DNA from 3 places in the Paenarthrobacter sp. NPDC057981 genome. Region 1 is predicted to be linked to each of the others. Evidence: riboswitches for the same ligand, from Rfam matches in the RefSeq annotation. Region 1 holds a riboswitch; each other region holds the start of a gene.
What was found. A riboswitch is a leader RNA that binds a small molecule or an ion and turns the genes downstream of it on or off. The one in region 1 is predicted to bind cyclic di-AMP.
Positions count from the first base shown of each region.

Region 2: another riboswitch for cyclic di-AMP. It lies ahead of ACFVSI_RS18570 (C40 family peptidase); the one in region 1 lies ahead of ACFVSI_RS09250 (NlpC/P60 family protein).
Region 3: another riboswitch for cyclic di-AMP. It lies ahead of ACFVSI_RS18935 (hypothetical protein); the one in region 1 lies ahead of ACFVSI_RS09250 (NlpC/P60 family protein).

Region 1 is NZ_JBHVQI010000007.1:58,123-64,507, reverse strand. Features, by position in the region: gene ACFVSI_RS09265 (PEP/pyruvate-binding domain-containing protein) at 1-968, opposite strand, end outside; gene ACFVSI_RS09260 (universal stress protein) at 1,019-2,056, opposite strand; gene ACFVSI_RS09255 (FAD-dependent monooxygenase) at 2,474-3,154, shown strand; gene ACFVSI_RS09250 (NlpC/P60 family protein) at 3,255-4,034, opposite strand; cyclic di-AMP (ydaO/yuaA leader) riboswitch at 4,038-4,226, opposite strand; gene ACFVSI_RS09245 (copper resistance protein CopC) at 4,377-5,009, opposite strand; gene ACFVSI_RS09240 (NCS2 family permease) at 5,124-6,385, shown strand, end outside.
Region 2 is NZ_JBHVQI010000026.1:35,409-41,793, forward strand. Features, by position in the region: gene ACFVSI_RS18545 (FdhF/YdeP family oxidoreductase) at 1-627, opposite strand, end outside; gene ACFVSI_RS18550 (molybdopterin molybdotransferase MoeA) at 693-2,036, opposite strand; gene ACFVSI_RS18555 (NTP transferase domain-containing protein) at 2,033-2,926, opposite strand; gene ACFVSI_RS18560 (HNH endonuclease) at 2,969-3,469, opposite strand; gene ACFVSI_RS18565 (NlpC/P60 family protein) at 3,687-4,451, opposite strand; gene ACFVSI_RS18570 (C40 family peptidase) at 4,545-5,276, opposite strand; cyclic di-AMP (ydaO/yuaA leader) riboswitch at 5,281-5,463, opposite strand; gene ACFVSI_RS18575 (M23 family metallopeptidase) at 5,588-6,385, opposite strand, start outside.
Region 3 is NZ_JBHVQI010000027.1:49,146-55,530, forward strand. Features, by position in the region: gene ACFVSI_RS18900 (HPr family phosphocarrier protein) at 1-255, shown strand, start outside; gene ACFVSI_RS18905 (NADPH-dependent oxidoreductase) at 422-1,255, shown strand; gene ACFVSI_RS18910 (helix-turn-helix domain-containing protein) at 1,285-1,692, shown strand; gene ACFVSI_RS18915 (hypothetical protein) at 1,773-2,024, shown strand; gene ACFVSI_RS18920 (alpha/beta fold hydrolase) at 2,093-2,878, shown strand; gene ACFVSI_RS18925 (DUF6480 family protein) at 2,992-3,255, shown strand; gene ACFVSI_RS18930 (ATP-dependent DNA ligase) at 3,263-4,321, opposite strand; cyclic di-AMP (ydaO/yuaA leader) riboswitch at 4,540-4,691, shown strand; gene ACFVSI_RS18935 (hypothetical protein) at 4,695-5,933, shown strand; gene ACFVSI_RS18940 (PucR family transcriptional regulator) at 6,130-6,385, opposite strand, start outside.

The DNA.
Region 1 (6,385 bases):
AACGCATGGACACCGGGCACCGGAGGGGTACGGGTTGTCAAGGGGTACAAGGTGGTGATGGGGCGTGCCTGCGTCAACCACAGTTTCCCGTTGGCATCGAGCGCCCACTCGGTATCCTGCGGAGCTCCGTAGTGTTGCTCCACCAAGCGGCCCAGCCCCGCCAGCTCCCTGATCTGCCGGTCACTGAGGCAAGGTTGAATGCCGTCATTAGCGAACCGTTCCTGGTGGGCCCGTTCCCTCCTCTCAGTTCCACCGCCCGGGACGGAACGGATCTCCACCTGCCGGTCACCCAGGGTTCGTTTCAGAATGGCACTGCTGGCCAGGTCCACAACGTACTGATCCGGGTTCACGGCCCCGGACACCACCGCTTCCCCTAAACCCGGGCTGCCATCGATCACTGCCTCGGACCTCTTGCCCGTCACCGGATTGGCTGTGAACATTACTCCCGCCGCGACGGAATCCACCATCACCTGGACCACGACAGCCAGGGCCGCAGATGCGTGGTCGATGCCGTTGGTGGCCCGGTATGTCACGGCGCGGTCAGTCCAGAGGGAAGCCCAGCAGCGGCCCACGGCGTCGAGAACCGAGTCCACGCCCACTACGTTCAGGTATGTGTCCTGTTGACCGGCGAAACTGGCGAAGGGCAGATCCTCGGCGGTGGCCGATGATCTGACGGCCACGGGGGCTTCGTTCCCCAGCCCTTGGTAGGCCGACCGCACCGCGGCAGCAATATCGGATGGCAGTCCCGCCTCGAGCACCAGTGAACGGGCCCTTCCGGCGAGCAGGTTCAACCCCGGGAGGTCGGCCGTGCTGGTGGACTTCAGAGCCTCGCAGACCTCATCGAGGCCGCTGGCGGAGAGGGCCCGCCGGTAGGCCTCTGTGGTCAGGCAAAAGCCCGGCGGTACGGGCAGGCCGGCGCTTGCCAATTCCCCCAGATTGGCTGCTTTGCCGCCCACGTCGGGAAGCATGGGTCCACGAATATCCCTGAGGTCCAGCGTGAACACCGACGGCCCGTTTCCTAAGCCGCGCCGAGCATCGGGCCAAACTTGTCGCGGTCCCCCAGCCGGGGATCCTCACGGTCCGGAACTACCAGCACCGGTCCCTTGGCGTGGTGAAGGACGCCGTCGGAGGTAGAGCCGAGCAGCATGCCCGCAAACCCACCGCGTCCGCGTGTACCCAACACCACCAACTCCACGCTGCGGCTTGCTTCCACCAGGACGTCGACGGGCGAGCCGTCCCTGAGGTCCGTTTCGATGGGCAGCTGTGGGAAATGGCTCCTCAACCACGCGACGCCTGCTTCAAGCTGGACCTTGATATCGGCAAACAGGGCGTCCCGGTCCAACGGGGCGGGCACCCAGGCCAGCGAACCGCTGTACTGGGGGACGGCACAAATGACGCGGAGCTTGGCTCCCATGCGCTGTGCCTGTTCGGCTGCTTCGAGCACAGCAACACGCGCCTGCTCGGAGCCGTCCACGCCCACTGCGATGACGTTTTCCACGGTACGGGGACCGGCCTTGGCGTGCTCGGCCTTGATGTGCTTGTCTTCGGTATTCTCGCCCAGCCGGTCGGCGCAGTAGAGGGGGACAGTAACCGTGGGGCATTTGGCGTGGGCAGGCAAAGCGCTGCTGACAGATCCCAGCAACCGCCCAACAAAACCACCGCGGCCGCGACTGCCGAAAACCAGGAGTGCGGCGTCCGCCGAGAGATCCAGCAGCACGCCGGCGGCGTCGCCGTTTTCGACCGAAGCATCGACGTCGACGGAGTACCTGGCCACTTTGTCCATGGCCTGCCGGACAATGGCTTCCGCGCCCTCGCGTATGACCGAATCGTCCACGGTGGCGTATCCGCCGTCGAGCCCTGAGGCGGCGAAGATCGGCACCGAGTAGGCGGTGACGATGTGTAGTGGGAGCTGCCTGCGTTCTGCCTCGCGTGCGGCCCAGACCAAGGCACACTGCCCGTGTTCCGAACCGTCCACCCCAACGACGATGCCGCCCGGTGCTACCGTCAGGCCCTCGCCGTCCTGTGGCTCTTCACTGTGTCTGCCGTGCTGGTCCATTTGGGGCCCGCCTCTCCACCTACTGCTTGATGTTCCGGCCATTCTGCCAGAGGTTTTCCGCTTCGGAATCCCTCATGGCTCCATTGTCAATGGCCGGGGCTGGATTAATGTGAAATTTCTCCGTCCAATGCCCACTATTCTCGGTCGGCAGAGACGAATCAAGGCGGGTTGGCGCTATGTGTATAACAGTCCGGGTTCGGTTCCGTGAGCCCAATTTTGTGCGCGCAACCAACCACCGGAACACGCTGCCGCGAGAGGCTATCCATGGGCGAAAAAGTTCGGTAGTGTTCGAGTCACCGAATGGCCGGCAAAGGTGTCCTACAACACAATCCGGCCATTTGTTTGCGGCCGCTTGGGGAACTCGGACGCGATCCCACGCGAGGCCGCAAGGCACACACGTCAAGGAGGAACCAAGCAGTGTCAGACGCGCCTGATTCCGGCACGGAACGCACCACCACCGTGGTTATAGGTGCCGGCCTGTCCGGCTTGGCAGTTGCCAGTGAACTGAGCCGCTATGGAGTGGGCTCCATTGTGGTGGATGGCTTTGGCGCACTGTCGGCCACCGGCCCGGCCGTCCACACGGGCATGCTGCAGCGCTGCGAGGTGACCGATCCCGCCTCCATCAAGGAACGCAACGAGATTCTGCGCCATCTGCGCAATTACGCGGCCAGCCACCATCTGGATGTACGCAACACGACGAGGGCCGTGCGTCTGGATTTTCTGGGCGCAGACACATCCCAGCACATCGGCCACGGGCTAGCCGCGAGCATGACCCTTAACGGGCTTCGCGCAGCGGGCCCTCTTGAATCAGCACCTCGTCAATGGGCAGTCCACACAGCCCATGGGATCCTCCTGGCAGACCACGTGGTGGTGACGCGCTGCGCCCAAAGCCAACTGCGACGGATGCTGGCCGAACTCGGGATCGCCGTGGGCCAGAACCTCGTGGCTGCCATGCGGGCCCTGGGGATGCACCTGGTGGGCGTGGGCGAATTAATCACACCGACCCCCAAGGAAGTGCTCCGCCAGGCCAAGGCCGTTGGCCAGGCGATCTCCTCAAAGGTTGCGCTGCCGGGCGGCCCCGGGGTCGCCATCGCCTAGCCATCAACAAGATGCAAGCCGATCTTTAAAGCCCAAAGGCCGGTGTCTTTCGAAGAATCAATCTTCGGAAGACACCGGCCTTTGCGTTGAAGCGTGAGGCTTATGCGCCAGCGCGTACGTAGGTGATGGGTCCCGTTGCGGTCAGCCAGCTGATCGGGTGGATGCCCGTCTGGTTGCCGTTGATGCCACCGCTGATGGCCTGGCCGTTGCCGATGTAGATGGCAACGTGGCCGGACTGGACGATCATGTCGCCCGGCTGGGGGTCGCTGACAACCTTGCCGTAGTTCAGGAACTGCATGGGTGCCAGGTCGCCAACAGGGATGCCGGCGGAGCCGAGGGCCCGCTCAACCATGGCGGTGCAGTCCTGCATGATGCCGATCTGGGCGTAAGCCGAGGCAACCATGGCAGCGTTGACGCCACCAGCGGCAGGAGCCGCAGCTACCGGAGCGGCAGCAGGAGCAACAGCGGCCGAAGCAGCAACTGCGGCCTTGGCGGCAACAGGAGCCGCAGCGACGGTAGCGGTCTTGGGCGCAGGGGCCTCAACGACCGGAGCCGGCTTTTCGATGACCGGAGCTGCAACTGAGGCAACTGCGGGACGCTCAAAGTTGATGGTCGCCGTCGAAAGGGCGGTAACAACCTTGGTGGGAGCCTCGGATGCGGTCTCGGCGACCGTGGCGGGGCTGGAGTCGCGCTGTGCCGGAGCTTCGGCTGCGTGGGCAGCTACGGAGCCGGTCAGTACGAGTCCGGAAGCTGCTGCGATAACGGCTGCCTGGCGGCCAGCGCCGGAAGCGTTGCTGGCAACTGCCTTGGAGATGGAGATGAACGGATTAGGACGTACGCTGTCCGCCTTACGACGGCCGCGAAGAATGCGTGAAGACATGAAAGAGCCTCTCCCGATGCCTGCGAGGTTAGCTGTCGGATTCGGATGGGAGTCACCCGGCCACTATCTCCCGCTGAGCGGAAGCTTCGTGACTTCACCCCAAGGCGCGCTCGTAAGCGGCCCAAATTGGGTTCCCCGTCTCTGCCGTAGGTTTGTCTGCGAACGGATTCCGGACTGCGGCAGAGCTAGGCAATCAGGCCGGAAGTGCCTGCTGCGTGGAACAGGCACAGGTACCACCGTACGCGATGATCGCCACGAAGTCACATTTAAGTAACGGGAACCGTTGCTTTGGCGTGTCGCAGTAACCGAACCGAGATATTCGCAGCTATGTAGAAAACCCCGTCATTCCGCGGATGCGGGACCTTCAGGGTCATCGGGTGCAGCGAGTTTCTTCCGGGCTGTCACAGCGAGGAAGATCACGAGCGCCACAGCCACTGCTGCAATGATCACGATGCTCCATGGGAACGGCTGGGACGCGTCCGCTGCGGGCGCGCTGCTACCCGTTCCGGGAGGTGCCGAACCCACCGACGGGACCGTGGCCGACGTCGCCGACCCGGACGGTGAGGCAGCCGCAGTGCCGCTCGCCGCCGTCGTGCTTCCTGCGGTCGCCGTGAACTTAAAGGTCCCCTCGATCGGGTGCGAATCGGAGCTGACGACGCGCCAAACAACGGTGTACTCCCCCGCCGGCGCGCCCGGGCGCAGCTTCTGCACAGCTTGGCTGTCGATGATTTCCACGGGTCCGTCGGCCCAGTTTTCGCCGCCGGCGGTTACGGTGACGCCCGAACCGATGGCCAGGGGCCGGTTGTTGAACGTAATGGAAACCGACGCCGGTACTTCAGCCACGGTGGCACCATTCGCCGGCGCCGTGGATTCCGCGACGTCGTGCGCGGACGCCGGTGCCGCGGAAAACAGCAGGGCAGAGGCGAAGGCAAAGGCGGCGACGACGGCGGCCAGAAGCGGGCGGATGGTACGCATGGGGCGGTTTCTCCTAGTGTTGGCTTCCTTACAGACTAGGGGAATGGTCCGCAGCCCCCACATTCCACGGCATAGGATTTGATAGCACACTCCCCCCAAAACCCGGAGACCTTCATGCTTAAACAAGGTTCTGCAGTGGACCGCTACTTCAAGATTTCCGAACGTGGTTCCACGTACTCAAGGGAAATCCGCGGCGGTTTCGCAACATTCTTCGCCATGAGCTACATCGTGGTGCTGAACCCGCTGATCCTCTCGGGCGCCGATTCCAGTGGCGCGTCCCTGGGCTTCACCGCGGTGGCGGCCACCACGGCGTTCGTTGCCGGCATCCTGACCATCCTCATGGGCGCTTGGGCCAAGCACCCCTTCGCCGTGGCAACCGGGTTGGGTGTCAACGCCTTCGTAGCGGTCACCGTTGCCTCCCACCCGCAGCTGACCTGGCCGGACATGATGGGCCTGGTGGTGCTCTCCGGCGTCACCATGCTGATCCTGGTCCTCACTGGATTCCGGACCGCTGTGTTCAAGGCGGTGCCCGAAGCCCTCAAAACAGCAATCGTGGTGGGCATCGGCCTGTTCATTGCCCTGATCGGCCTGGTGAACGCCGGCTTCGTCCGCCGCATCCCGGACGCCGCAGGCACCACTGTTCCGCTGGGCCTCGGCGTTGACGGCAAACTCATGGGGTGGCCCACGCTGGTGTTCGCCGTCGGTTTGATCCTGACCATCGCCCTGGTGGTCCGCAAGGTCCGCGGCGCGATCCTGATCGGCATCGTCGTCTCCACGGCGCTGGCTGCCATCCTCGAGTTCACCCTGCACATCGGGCCCAGCTTCGACGGCAAGAACGTTAACCCGCGCGGTTGGTCCCTTGTGGCGCCCACCCTGTCCGAATGGGGCGCCCCGGACCTCTCCCTGATCGGCAAGGCCAACCCGTTCGGCGCGTTCCAACACCTCGGCTTTATCGCCGCTGCGCTGCTGGCCTTTGTGATCCTGCTCAGCATCTTCTTTGATGCCATGGGCACCATGGTGGGCCTGGCAAACGAGGCCGGGACCGTGGACAAGGACGGCAACATCCCCAATGTGGACCGGGTACTCCAGGTGGATGCCCTCGGTGCCATTGTGGGGGGTGGAGCGTCGGTTTCCTCCAACCAGATCTTCGTGGAGTCCGGCGCGGGCATCGGCGAAGGCGCGCGGACCGGTCTCGCCTCGATCGTCACCGGCGTCCTTTTCCTCATTGCCATGTTCTTCACGCCGCTGATCAACCTGGTGCCCTTCGAAGCCGTAGCTCCCGCCCTGGTGGTGGTGGGCTTCATGATGGTGTCCCAGGTGGGCAAGATCGATTGGCAGGACTGGGGCGTCGGCATTCCCGCGTTCCTGACCATCGC
Region 2 (6,385 bases), on a different contig from region 1:
GATTCCGATGGTGGGGTTCAGCGCACTTCCCGAGGACTCATGGCACATGTTGGAACAGTCCGGCAGGTTGTTGGTGCCCAGGCTGCGCGCGAACAGCTGGTACATGAAGGCGGTCTCGTTGGCTGTCCGGCCCGAGGTGTAGAACACGCACTTATCCGGGGTGGAGGCGTTGATGTGTTCCCCGATCAGCGCGAAAGCTTCCGTCCAGCTGATCGGTGAATAGTGCGTGTCCCCGGGCCGGATCACCACGGGCTCCGAGATGCGGCCCTGGCTTCCCAGCCAGTATTCAGTTTTGCCTTCAAGCTCGGCGATGGAGTGGTCGGCCCAAAATTGTGAGCCAACAGTGCGCGTAGTGCTTTCTTCGGCGATGGCCTTGGCACCGTTCTCGCAGAACTCCGCGGGGCTCCGCCGTCCGGTGATGGACTCCGGCCACGCGCAGCCCGGGCAGTCGAAACCATCACGCTGGTTGACCCTCAGCATGGAACGGACAGTGCGGGCTACTCCGGCTTGGGCGTATCCGCGTTCGAGGGCCACTGTGACGGCTTTGACTCCTGCCGCGGCTCGTTTGGGCGGGTGGATCTGCAGGTCATCTTCATTGATGTCCTGTTCGGGAGCATGCCTGTTCATGAGTCCATCATTGCACCTTGCAGCCGCTGGTTTTCGCCACAAGTAACACTGCAGCCGCCTCGCGCTCAGGCGTCCAGTCCGCTCCAGTCCACAGGTCCCGACGACGGCTTCCGCTGCGGGCGCGCGGCCGTTTTCCGGGGCTTGTCCTCGGGGGATTTGGGCACGGGCAACGCCCTCCCCCAGGGCAAGGGGAAAGCCTGGACAGGTTCACCCAGCTGGACTCCATGCGGCGGAACCACCATCACTCCGTCCGCACCGGCGAGCCCACGCATCATGCCCGGTCCCGTATGCTGGGCCGGCGATGCCAGGCCGTACACCAGCTTGAACGGCATCAGCCGCGTCCGTCCGGGCTCCGTGTCGATGGTGGTGCCACAGGGAACCTCTCCCACCTCGCCCAGCTGCCGGTGCCCCAGCGCCGCAAGCAAAGGTGCCCCGATGGTGAACAAGGCCATCATGGCCGCCAACGGGTTGCCCGGCAGTCCCACCACGAAACGGCCATCCGGCAACTCTGCCAATACGGCTGGGTGCCCCGGCCGCATCGCGATGCCGTCGATCAGCAGCCGGCCGCCAAGTTCGGCCACCGCCTTCCGGAAATGGTCCGTACCGGAGCGGCCGGTCCCCCCGGTGGTAATAACGACGTCGGCAGGCGGCTCCGCTTCTGCGTCCGGTTCGCCAGGCGCCGGTTCCGTGTCTTGGAGCGCGGCCAGCCACTCCTCGTAGCTGTCGCCTACCCGGAGCTGCTCCCCCGCTATGCCGCCCAGGAGTTCAACCACTGGGCCCAATTGCGGTCCGAAGGTGTCACGTACTTGCCCAGCCTGTGGAACCCCGCGCTCCACTACCTCGGATCCGGTCAAGAGGAACCGGACCAGGGGTTTGCCCACAGCGTCCAGGTGGTCCAGGCCTGCGAGGGCAGCCAGGGCAATGTGTGCCGGATTTACCACGGTTCCGGCCTTAAGCAGGACCTCCCCCACTGCGGCCTCTTCCGCCGCTTTACGGATATGTTGGCCGTTGCGCGGCTCACCCGGCTTGGCGGTTCCGCCGAGCGCGAGAAGCGGCAGGCCGTCGTCGTCCGTGGTGATGACGCCACTTTCGCTGCGCAGCACAGCCTTGGCGCCGGGAGGTATCAGGCCGCCGGTGAAGATCGGGCTCGCCTGATGGGGCGCCAGTCGCTGGCCGGGCCCGCTGAGGATCCATGGGCCGCTTCCGTTGACTGCCCAGCCGTCCATGGCAGAGGAAGCGTAATGCGGCATGTCCTGAACGGCCAAGGCGTCTGCAGCCAAGGTCCGGCCAAGCGCGGCCTTCAGCGGGACCGGACCCGCCGGTATGGGCGTGGCAACGTCGAACGCGCGCTGCCGGGCTTCCTGCCATGTGTGTGCCGCATGATGGCCCTCGCGCGGGGCCTCCGTCATTCTGCGTCAGTCCCGGTCTCCGAGTACTCCTTGGCTATTTTCCGGGCCAAGTCCAAGGCTGCGTTCATGGAGGCGTCGTCGCTGGCCTGGCCGATGCCACGGGCCATGCCGGCGGCATAACCGGCGATGAAGGTAGTGAGCGGGGCTGCCGGGCGGACCACGGAATGCGCGGCCACTCCGGCCACAGCCAGTACCTCGTTGATGTCCACTTCCACGCCCTCGAGCTCAAAAGCCTGCAGCAACGTGCGGCACCAATCCTCGAGGGTCTCTTCCTGGCTCTTCACGTTCGCCTCCAACTCATAGTCAATACCCAGGGCCGCCGCGTCTTCCCACGTATCCACGTCATCCGTGGACCCTGCCGGGACGCCGACGTCCAGCAGGTTCAGCCTAGCAAGCAGCTTGAACACTGGTGAGTCCGTTAACCCCGGACCGTGCGAGGCCGCGTCCACTTCCCGTTCCAGGGCAGCCGTACTGTAGACCCCCAACAGGGGCTGCTTTCGGCCATCAACGGATACCGCCATCACCCCTTCTACCGAGGAATTCGCTTCAAGTGCCTCGAATAGCCGGGCGAGCCCCTCCGAGGCTTTGGGCATGTCGCAGGCCAGAACCAGTGTCCATTCAGAGGGCGGCCTTGTTTTCAAGGCGGCCAATCCTGCAGCAATCGCCGCCGCCGGCCCGGCAAAGGCGGGCTCCTCGCGCGCGACCAAGACCGGTTCCGGCAGGGGGTCACCGTCAACGTCGGGGCCCACCACAACCACGGCGGTGGCACCCCGCACTGTCTGGAGGGCACGCGAGAGGAGGGTGCCGCCGTCGTACTTCAATGACGGCTTGGGCACGCCGCCGAGGCGGGTGGCCCTGCCACCCGCCAGAATCACGGCGTTGAACTCCATCCGCCCAGAGTACCCGGACGGCCGTAGCTCAGCAGAAATCGATCAGGCAGCGGATTCCGGCAACAGGAACGGGTCCCAGTCCGGCGCAGGTTTCTCGAGTTCTTTGATCTGCCACATGGTCCCCTGGGGCACACCGGGTTTGAAACGGAGTTTCCATCCCATTTCGGCCAGTGTGTGGTCGCTCTTGGCGTTATTGCATTTCAAGCACGCCGCAACCAGGTTTTCCCAGGAATCCGCGCCTCCCCTGGATTTGGGGTGGACGTGGTCTATGGTGTGGGCTGTTTTCCCGCAATAGGCGCAACGGTGGCCGTCGCGGCGAAGAACCCCACGGCGGCTCACGGCAGTGATCCTGTTGTACTTGGGACGGATGTAGCGGTTAAGGAGGATCACGGAGGGGCGTCCAAGAATCTCCTGTGGCCCGACGACAGGCTCGTCGCCTTCGGCCACTACGCTAGCTTTCCCAGTGAGCACAAGGACCAGCGCCCGGCGGAAGGTAATAACCGCCAGCGGTTCATATCCAGCATTCAGAACGAGTGTGCGCATGCACGTACCTCTTCACGGCCGCACCCGTCAGGGGCACGAGGGCCGGCTGCCCTCTGCATGTACGGGCTGTGGATCGACAACACAAGGGTAAGCACTTATATGCCGTATCAACGAATTTATTTGTCGATTCGCTCACAGTGTCTGCAAAAATTCATGCGCGGTTAAAGCAGAACACCCCGCCGGCAACTGCCTGCGGGGTGTTTCTGGAAGTCAATGACTAGCCGTTGACGCGGATGAAAACCGGTCCGGAGCCGACGTTGACGCTGAACAGTGCCGTGGTGGATCCGTTCCATCCACCGTGGACTGCCATGCCGTTGCCGACGTAAACAGCGATGTGGGCCTGTCCGGCCAGACCGCCGTTGGCGTAGTAGGCGAGGTCGCCTGGCTGTGCTTCCGCTGCGCTGACGGTGCGGCCCAGGGAGAGGTAGCCGGCCGGCCAGTCGTGGAAGTGGATGCCAACAGCAGCAAGGGAGTTGGTGACCAGCATGGTGCAGTCCTGCGTCACACCGAGCTGCGCGTAAGCGGCGGCAGCAATGGCTGCGCCAAGTCCGCTGGAGGCTGCTGGAGCGGCAGGGGCCGGGGTTGCGGCGTTGACTGCCAGCGTGGCGTTGGTGGCCGTGGCCGTGGACGCCTTGGCCTCAACCTTTGCCGGAGCCTCTTCCACTACGGGAGCGGGAGCTTCAACAGTGGTGACAACAGGGCGCTCATAGGAAATGGCGACCGTGGAGTCTGCGGCAATCGTGGCCTGGGCTACCGACTGGACGTCGAGCGCGGCGGTCGCCGTCGACTCGCGGTCCACGTTCGATTCTGCAGCGTTGGCAGCGATACCGCTGGTCAGGACCAAACCTGAAGCTGCGGCGATGACTGCCGCCTGGCGGCCGACGCCACCGGCGTTGACGCTGACGGCCTTGGCGATCACGGCAAGCGAGCTGGTCTTGGGGGCCTCAGCGCGGTGCCGTGCAACTTTGTTTGCACTGGTCATTGTTTTTCTCTTTCGTATCCGCAGGCAGTTGGGGTACCTGCGGGTAGTGGGCCGGCTGGCAGGGGTACGTCAGCCAGCCCCGAATCGGTTTCTTTAGCGGAGGGTGAAGAACGAAGACGTGCCCGTGGAAGCCACGGAATGCAGCAGGGTGCCCTGGCTGGGGTTCAAAGCGCTGATCATCATGCCGTTGCCGACGTAGATGCCCACGTGGGCTCCGCCGTTCTGCATGACGAGGTCACCGGGCTGGGGCGTGCTGGTGGGCTTCATTGCCGTCCACGCGTTCACGCGGGGAATGCTGATGCCGGCCTGCGCGTAGACCCACTGGGTGAAGCCGGAGCAGTCCCAACCGTTGGGGGTGGTGCCGCCCCACACGTACGGGGAGCCGATTCCGGTGTAGGCGATGGCGGCAAGCCCTGAAGCGGCCGCGCTTGCAGCAGAATCCTTGGTTTCGGAGGACTTGGCCGTGACTGCCGTGGCGTCCTCGGTGGTGCGCTCGGTTACCTGGGCTGCCCGCTGGACGACCTTGGGGGCTTCCTTGGTGGCCACGACCGGGCTCTCGAAGGAAACGGTGGCTGTCGGCTCTGCAGTGACCACTGCGGTGGCAGCCAGCTGCTGGGTGCTGGAAACTTCCGAGGTGGTGACGTCGGTGTCAGCGGCATTGGCCGGCAGCCCGACAGTAAGGACGAGGCCTGAGGCTGCTGCCAGCACGGCGGCCTGGCGGCCTACGGTACCGGCGTTGGATGAAACAGCCTTCGAAAGAGTGTTCAACGGGTTCGAACGAACCGTTTCAGCGCGGTGGCGCGCAGGGGTAGTGCGTGATGACACGTAGGTAGCCTCTCCCAATGCCTGCGAGGTGAGCTGTCGGATTCGGATGGGAGTCATCCGGCCGCTTTGCTTCCTGGGAAGCTTTGCGACTTAACCCCAAGGCCTTCATTCGAAGACCAAAAGTGGTTCCCCCGCCCCTGCCAGACGATTTTTGCGAACGGACCCCGAGTGGTGGCAGAGCTAGGCAATCCACTCAAGTGCATCGGCCCCCTAAAAAGCCGATGCGCTCTGAACGTTATAACAATTGAAAGCGAATGTCACATTCAGGTCACGAGAGGTGTCATCAATGCGAGAGAAGACCATCAGGTGGCTTAGAGCCAGCCCATGGGGTCGACGACTTCGCCGTTGACCTGGACCTCGAAGTGGAGGTGGCAGCCGGTGGAGGCGCCTGTGGTGCCGCTGAGGGCGACGGTGTCGCCACGGTTGACCGTCTGGCCCACCTGGACGTTGAACGAGGACAGGTGGTTGTACGTGGTCTCCAGGCCATTCCCGTGGTCCACCACAACGCGGTTGCCTCCGCCGTATTCGTGCCATCCGGCAAAGGTCACTTTGCCTGCGGCTGCAGCATGAACGGCCGTGCCGCACTGGGCCACGAAGTCCTGCCCGCGGTGGAAGTCACCCGTGCCACCGGTCAGGGGGCTGACGCGGTAACCGAAGGGCGATGCCGTGACCAGGGAGTCAAGGGGGCTGCCCAGGGTTCCCAGGGAAGAAGCCCGCTGGATGCTGCCGGCGGACTGGGCGCTGAGTAGTTGCTTCAGCTTTCCATCGGGGTCGGCGGCGGTGGCGACGGCCGCGCGGCTGAAGTCGATTTTGGCCGATGCGGCCGCGGAAACCTCGGGCTGGCTTCCCACGGGCCCGCCAACGGCGAGGGCGGATTCGGTCTGGCCCGATTCCGAGGTGGCCATGACGGGGCTGGTAGCCGGCAGCCCGACAGTCAGGACAAGGCCGGTGGCGGCAAGCGCAACTCCGGCCTTCTGCCCGACGCCACTTGCTGCGGCAAAGTCGGCAACCTGGCGCATCGGGCTCTTACGGCGGCGCACCTGGCGTTCGGTGTCGCGCGGCCGGATCTCCGATACAACGCGGGCTGGCCGCAGCTCAGTAGCGGGGCC
Region 3 (6,385 bases), on a different contig from region 1:
GCCAGCAGCTCGGGCCTGCACGCCCGGCCCGCCGCCCTGTTCGCCGAGGCCGCGGGCGAACAGCCGGTGGACGTCACCATCGCCATGCAGGGCCAGCCCGAAGATGAAGCGATGGACGCCGCCAGCATCCTGTCGCTCATGACCCTTGGCGCCGCCAAGGGCGACGTCGTGGTGTTGCGGGCCGAGGGTGAAGGCGCCGAGGCAGCACTGGATGCCCTGGTGAAGCTGCTGGAAACGGACCTGGACGCGGTCTGACAGCCCGAAGTATCCGTAACAGACGGTAGGAAACTTCTGTCCGGCAGTGTGGTGTCGACATGGCGTGCCGCCACGCAAGGTCATGGCAGTACTTCCTTCGTCATGGGGGAAGGTTCTGCGTCAGGCGCTGGTTTGCCCTGGAAAACCCGGAGCATTGGAGACCAGAATGACCACACTCGCGTCCACCCCCACCGACCCCCTGGACCTCGTCGCAGCCCGCTACGGCGAGGAACCATCCGTCCGGCTTGGAACCCTCAACCCGACGATCGAGCTCCTCTTCCGGCACCGTTCCGTCAGGCAGTTCGAGCCGACCCCCGTGGACGAAGCGACCCTCACGGCCCTTGTTGCGGCGGGCCAATCCGCTGCGACATCGTCCAACCTGCAGACGTGGAGCGTCATCGAGGTCCGCGACCCTGGGCACAAGGACGCCGTGGCCCGGCTCGCCGGGGACCAGGACTTCATCCGTGAGGCCCCGGTGTTCCTGGTGTTCATCGCGGACTGGGCCCGGAACCGGCTCATCGCAGAACATCGCGGCGAGCCGACCGAAGGCGTTGACTTCATCGACAGCACCCTGGTTGGCGTGGTCGATGCTGCCCTTGCCGCCCAAAATACGGTGGTTGCTGCGGAATCGCTGGGCCTCGGCACCGTGTACGTCGGCGCCGTGCGGAACCACTTGGAGGAGTTGTCCGAGCTGCTCGGACTTCCGGCCGGTGCCTTCCCGGTAGTGGGACTGGCGATCGGTTACCCGCACCCTGAGGCTGGCGGCAGCATCAAGCCGCGGCTTCCGCAAAGCGTCGTGCGGCATCGTGAGCGCTACGCCCTCCCCGACAACGAGGCACTGGCGAAGTACGATGCCACACTCCACGCCTACTACCGGGCCCAAGGCGAACCCCGTGGTTGGATCGACGCAGTAGTACAGCGGGTGCGCAGCCGACTGAGCCTGCATGGCCGCGACCGGATCCGTGGCGTACTTGAGCGCCGCGGGCTGCCGTCGCGCTAGGAGCACATGTGCCGCGCTAGGCTTCTGCCATGGCATTGATAGCTCCCAGGGTCACAGCGGGCCTCCCCGCCGACGACGCCCGGAACTTGGCGCGGTCCCTCAACGACAGCGAAGACATCACGGTGTTCGTGGACGGCACGGTCCATCGGCTGCCCGACGCTGCGCGGGACGCCGTCGTCGACCTCTTGGCGAGACTGGGGCGGGGCGAAACTGTGACGGTCAGCAGCGTGGAGGAAATGCTCACCACCTCGCAGGCGGCGGAGCTCGCCGGGATCTCGCACACCTACTTGCGGAACATGACCGACCGCGGCGAGATTCCTGTGGAGTACAGGGGAACGCATCGCCGGATCCGGCAGGCAGCCATCATGTCCTGGCTGGAAACGCAGAAGCGCAAGCAGGCTGAAACCCCTGCCGCGGAGGCCGCAAAAAGCGAGTGAAAGTGTCCGAGTGATAAGGATCAAGCAACGATCCCAGCCAACAGGCGGGCACCCGTAAAGGCCGGGGTTACGCTTGATCGGTGGGCAATTTCAAGGGGTGGCATATCGTGGCTGGTTTGGCCGCGTTGTCCCTTGCCATACCCCTGGGCTCAGCAATGGGATTGAACTTTGTGGCGACGTTCATGTTTGCGTGCACAATGTTCGTCGCGGTGACCATGTGGACCGAATCGAAAATCGCACGACGCCGGGAGGCCGCCGATGCGGCGGCCGCACCCGACGCTTCACATCCGGCAGCGGACCCTACCGAATCGGACGACGCCACCCGGGAGTAATCGCCCCCGCGCCGGATGCGGTTCAATAGCGGTATGCCTTCAAGAATCCCGCACATGGTTTGGTCCGCATGACCGCACTGCTGTCTGCCGACGTCGAGGTCCTGGGCCTGACCGGACGCATCCTGTGGACGAAGGGCACGCCGTCGCCAGGCACTGCGCCGGAAGCGACACCGGCCTACGTCCTCATCCACGGCATTGGCGTCTCGCACCGGTACCTGGCACGGTTGCACGCCGTGCTCGCTGCGAGCGCACCCACCTACTCCCTGGACCTGCCCGGTTTCGCCGGGACGCCGCGGCCGGACCGGCAACTCCAAGTGGAGGACTACGGCGCGTTCATTGCCGAAGCCTTGGCAACGCGCGGGATCGACTCATACATCCTGGTGGGCCATTCCATGGGGGTGCAGTTCGCCATCGAGGCGGCCCTGCACCGTCCGGAGAGTGCACGCCAGGTGGTGTTGATGGGTCCTGTTGTGGACTCCCGACACAAGAACGTCATGCGCCAGTCGATTGCCCTGACCCTGGACGGGATACTCCGAGAGAGCCCCTCATCCAACTGGATCGTGTTCACGGACTACCTTCGCTGCGGGGCGCGCTGGTACTTCACCGAGCTGCCCGTGATGATGAAGTACCCCACGGAGAAACGCCTGTCCCGGATACAGGCCCCGGTGCTGGTGCTCCGCGGTAGCCGCGACCATGTGGCCGGACCAGAGTGGTCGCTCCGGCTTTCGCGGGCAGTGGCGCAGGGACGCCTGGTGGAGATTCCCGGGGTAGGGCACGTAGCCCAGCACATGCGGCCCAAGGCCGTGGCGGATGCCATCCGCAGCTTCGTCACCGCCACAACGCAGCACCGCTGAGGACTGACGCACGACGACGGTACTCACCCGGCTGCCCCTTGTTGGGCGCCGCCGGATCAGGCTAGGCTGGCGGGGCAAGCGGATTAGTAAGTTTGCTTACGAAAGGATGCATCATGACCAGCTATGACCCGGAAGACGATCCCCGGACGTTCGGCGTGAGTGGCGCTACCGGCCCCATCGACACCACGGCCGAGGCGGACAGCATCCACGAAGATCCCGATATGCGCCAGGACGAGGACGACGATCCCGCCGCCTCAGCCAACCCTGATCCCTTGGACGGAAACGTCACAGGACTCGAGCCCGGCGGAGGGGTACCCCCGGGCGAAACGCCTCCTGCCGAAGGAAGCATGAGCAGCGACCAGGGGCACGAGGAGTAGTACCCGGCTACGGGAGGCTCAGTATCTCCCCGAGGTCGTACTCCGCAGGCTCCTCCAGCTGCGAATACGTGCAGCTTTCCGGGGTCCGGTCCGGCCGCCACCGACGGAATTGCGTCGTGTGGCGGAACCGGTCGCCCTCCATGTAGTCGTACGCCACCTCGATGACCAGCTCAGGGCGGAGGGGAACAAAGGAGAAGTCCTTGCCTGCGCTCCACCGGCTCTGGGCGCCGGGCATCCTGGACCCACCGGCTTCCTGGTTGGCCCACTCACCCCAGGGGTGGTCGGCAAACTCCACTTGATACGGCTCGAGTTCAGCCACCAAGGCCTCCCGCTTTGCCATGGGGAACGACGCCACGACGCCGACGTGATGCAGCCGCCCCGAGTCGTCGTAGAGCCCCAGGAGCATCGATCCCACAACTTTCGCGGTCTTGTGCCACCGGAAGCCGGCCACGACACAGTCGGCTGTCCGCTCATGCTTGGTCTTGAACATCACCCGCTTGTTCGGCTGGTAGGTGCCGTCGAGCGGTTTGGACAGCACGCCGTCGAGTCCTGCTCCTTCAAGCTGCACGAACCATTCCCTGGCCCGCTCCAGGTCCGTCACCGCCGGCGTGACGTACACCGGCGGCTCAGCGTTGGCGAGGGCTTTCTCCAAGGCCGCGCGCCGCTCGGCGAAGGGCTTCCCCGTGAGATCCTTATCGCCGAGGGCAAGAAGGTCGAACGCCACCAAGGACGCCGGCGTCTTCTCCGCAAGCATCCGCACCCGGCTGTCCGCGGGATGGATTCGCTGCTGCAACACCTCGAACTCCAGCCTGTTGCCCTGGATCAGGATGATCTCGCCGTCCACCACGCACTTGTCCGGAAGGTTCTTCTTCAGCGCCTCCACCAGCTCCGGGAAGTAGCGGGTCATGGGCTTTTCGTTGCGGCTGCCCAGGATGATCTCGTCCCCGTCCTTGAAGACGATGGTCCGGAACCCATCCCACTTGGGCTCATAATGCCCAACATCGGGGATGTTCGGGACAGACTTGGCGAGCATGGGCGAAACGGGCGGCATCACAGGCAGGTCCATAGCTCATGTCTACCGGCCAGTAGGCGCCCAAGGCTAGTGTCTGCGGACTTTGGATCGCCCCGGCGCCAGCCCCGAAGCCTAAACGGTAGCGCCCTCCCAGCGCGGCGGACGTACCGCCCGTTACATTAATGTGACTTTACTTTCCGGCTACTGTACGGTCGTAGGGCGACCCGAATCTCCGCTGGGCCGCTTCTGGATTGACGCCGGGCTCTGCCGCAATCCAGGATCCGCCAGACCCGCGGCAGAGACGGGGGACCCACAGTTTCCCGGGCTTGTTTTCTCCACAAGCCCTTGGGGTGAAGCCGCAAACGCGCGGCCGGACGGCCTCGTCCGAACCCGACAGCTAACCTCGCAGGCGTTGAGAGGCACAACCATGTCCCCAACCATGGATAACTCGCGCCGCGCGCAACTCGAACGCGAGCGCACCAAGCCAACCGGACGCCGTCGGGCCCAACCCAGCGGACAGGTCACCGGTACAGAAAGTACGACGCCGGAACCCGCCACTGCGGCGATTCCCACCACTGCGTCACCCACGACAGAGGCACCCGCGGCAGTCGCTCCCACCACGCGCGCCGCCGCGCGTGCCGCTGAGCGGGAACGCGCAGCCCGCGCAGTGATTGAGCCAGCCGAAACCCCGGCAGCGAAATCCGTGCTCCCGGAACCGGCGACCGCGGCCATCCCGGTGGTCGAGGCCGCCCAGGCCGCAGCCCCGGCGTCAACTACGCCCGGCCCTCCAACGTCCGCGATCCCCATCGTCCAGCGGGCAGACCCTGCCCAGCCCGCGGACATTGCCCGGTCCGTGGATACGGTCCAGTCCGTGCGCCCCCAGCAGGCTGCACCGGTCAAGCAGGATGTTCCAGAACCGGCCACCGCGGCCATTCCCGTGGTCGCCGCTGCTGCAGCCAAGACCCCTGCCCCCCTTACTGCTGCAAGCCTTGGTGCGACGTCGGCATTCGGCCGCGAACCCCAGGCTGTCCTGCGGAAAGCCGCGTCAGTGAAGCACATGAGCCAGCGCATGGCAGTTGTTGCCGGCGCGCTGGGACTCGCGCTGACCGCAGGGTCCGTGGGCCAGGCCCTGCATCTGCCCTTCTTCGGCCAGGAAGCACCCACAAACCAAGCCGGCGGCAGCAACGCCGACCGCCAATCGGGCTCGGCCTTACCGGCGCCACGGACGTCCTACACCACAGCTTCCGCACCGTCGTCATCGGGTTCAGCCTCGTCCGAAGCCGGCCAGCCGGCAACGGTCCCGGAGGCACCCGCGGCGGTTTCGCCGTCGTCGGTCCCTTCACCGCACGTTTCCTTGGCCGCGCCGGTCTGGGTACCATCGGCGGCTGCCCCGGCTGCTGCACCGCCCGTGGCCTCGACGCCCGCGCCCGGAACGACTCCGGCCCAGCCCGCGCCGGCCCCCAGCGACGTGCCGTCGGACACGGTCACCACGCCTCCGGCCACGCCAACGCCAACCACCACGCCCACTCCCACCACAACTCCTACGCCGACGCCCACGCCGACGGAGACCTCCAAGCCGCGGCCCACTGGCAACCCGAACACGCCGAAGCCGCAAGCATCCACCTTGGAATCACTCCTTGGTGCCGCCAGGGATGTGCTGCAGTGAGCATCCGCTTGCCCCGCACCACAGTCCACACCGGATGGCACGGCCGGTACTGCAGCAGCAGCCGAACGTCCACGTTCCGACGCCGAAGGGGCCGCTGGAGTTGCCAGCGCTTAAGGCGTTCCTAGCCAACACTGAGGCAGGCACCCACGCCGGGTGCCTGCCTCATGTGGTTATTGGCCCCTGATTCAAAGGACCCTCAGATCCTTGGCCTGCCTGCCCAGCGCCGCGCTTTGAGGGCAGCATGCAGCTCGAGCCTAATGGCACCATTGAGCGGATCAGCACCGATGAGCTGGCGGATCCGGCCCAGCCTGTTGTAGATGCTGCTGCGGTGAAGGTGAAGTTTGGCCGCGACATCCTGGACGGCGCCGTCGTTGTCGTAGAGGAGTTCGAGGACCGGCAGGAGCTCTCCGTTCTTGTCCTGATCCTCAAGGGTCCGGAAATGCACCGAGCCG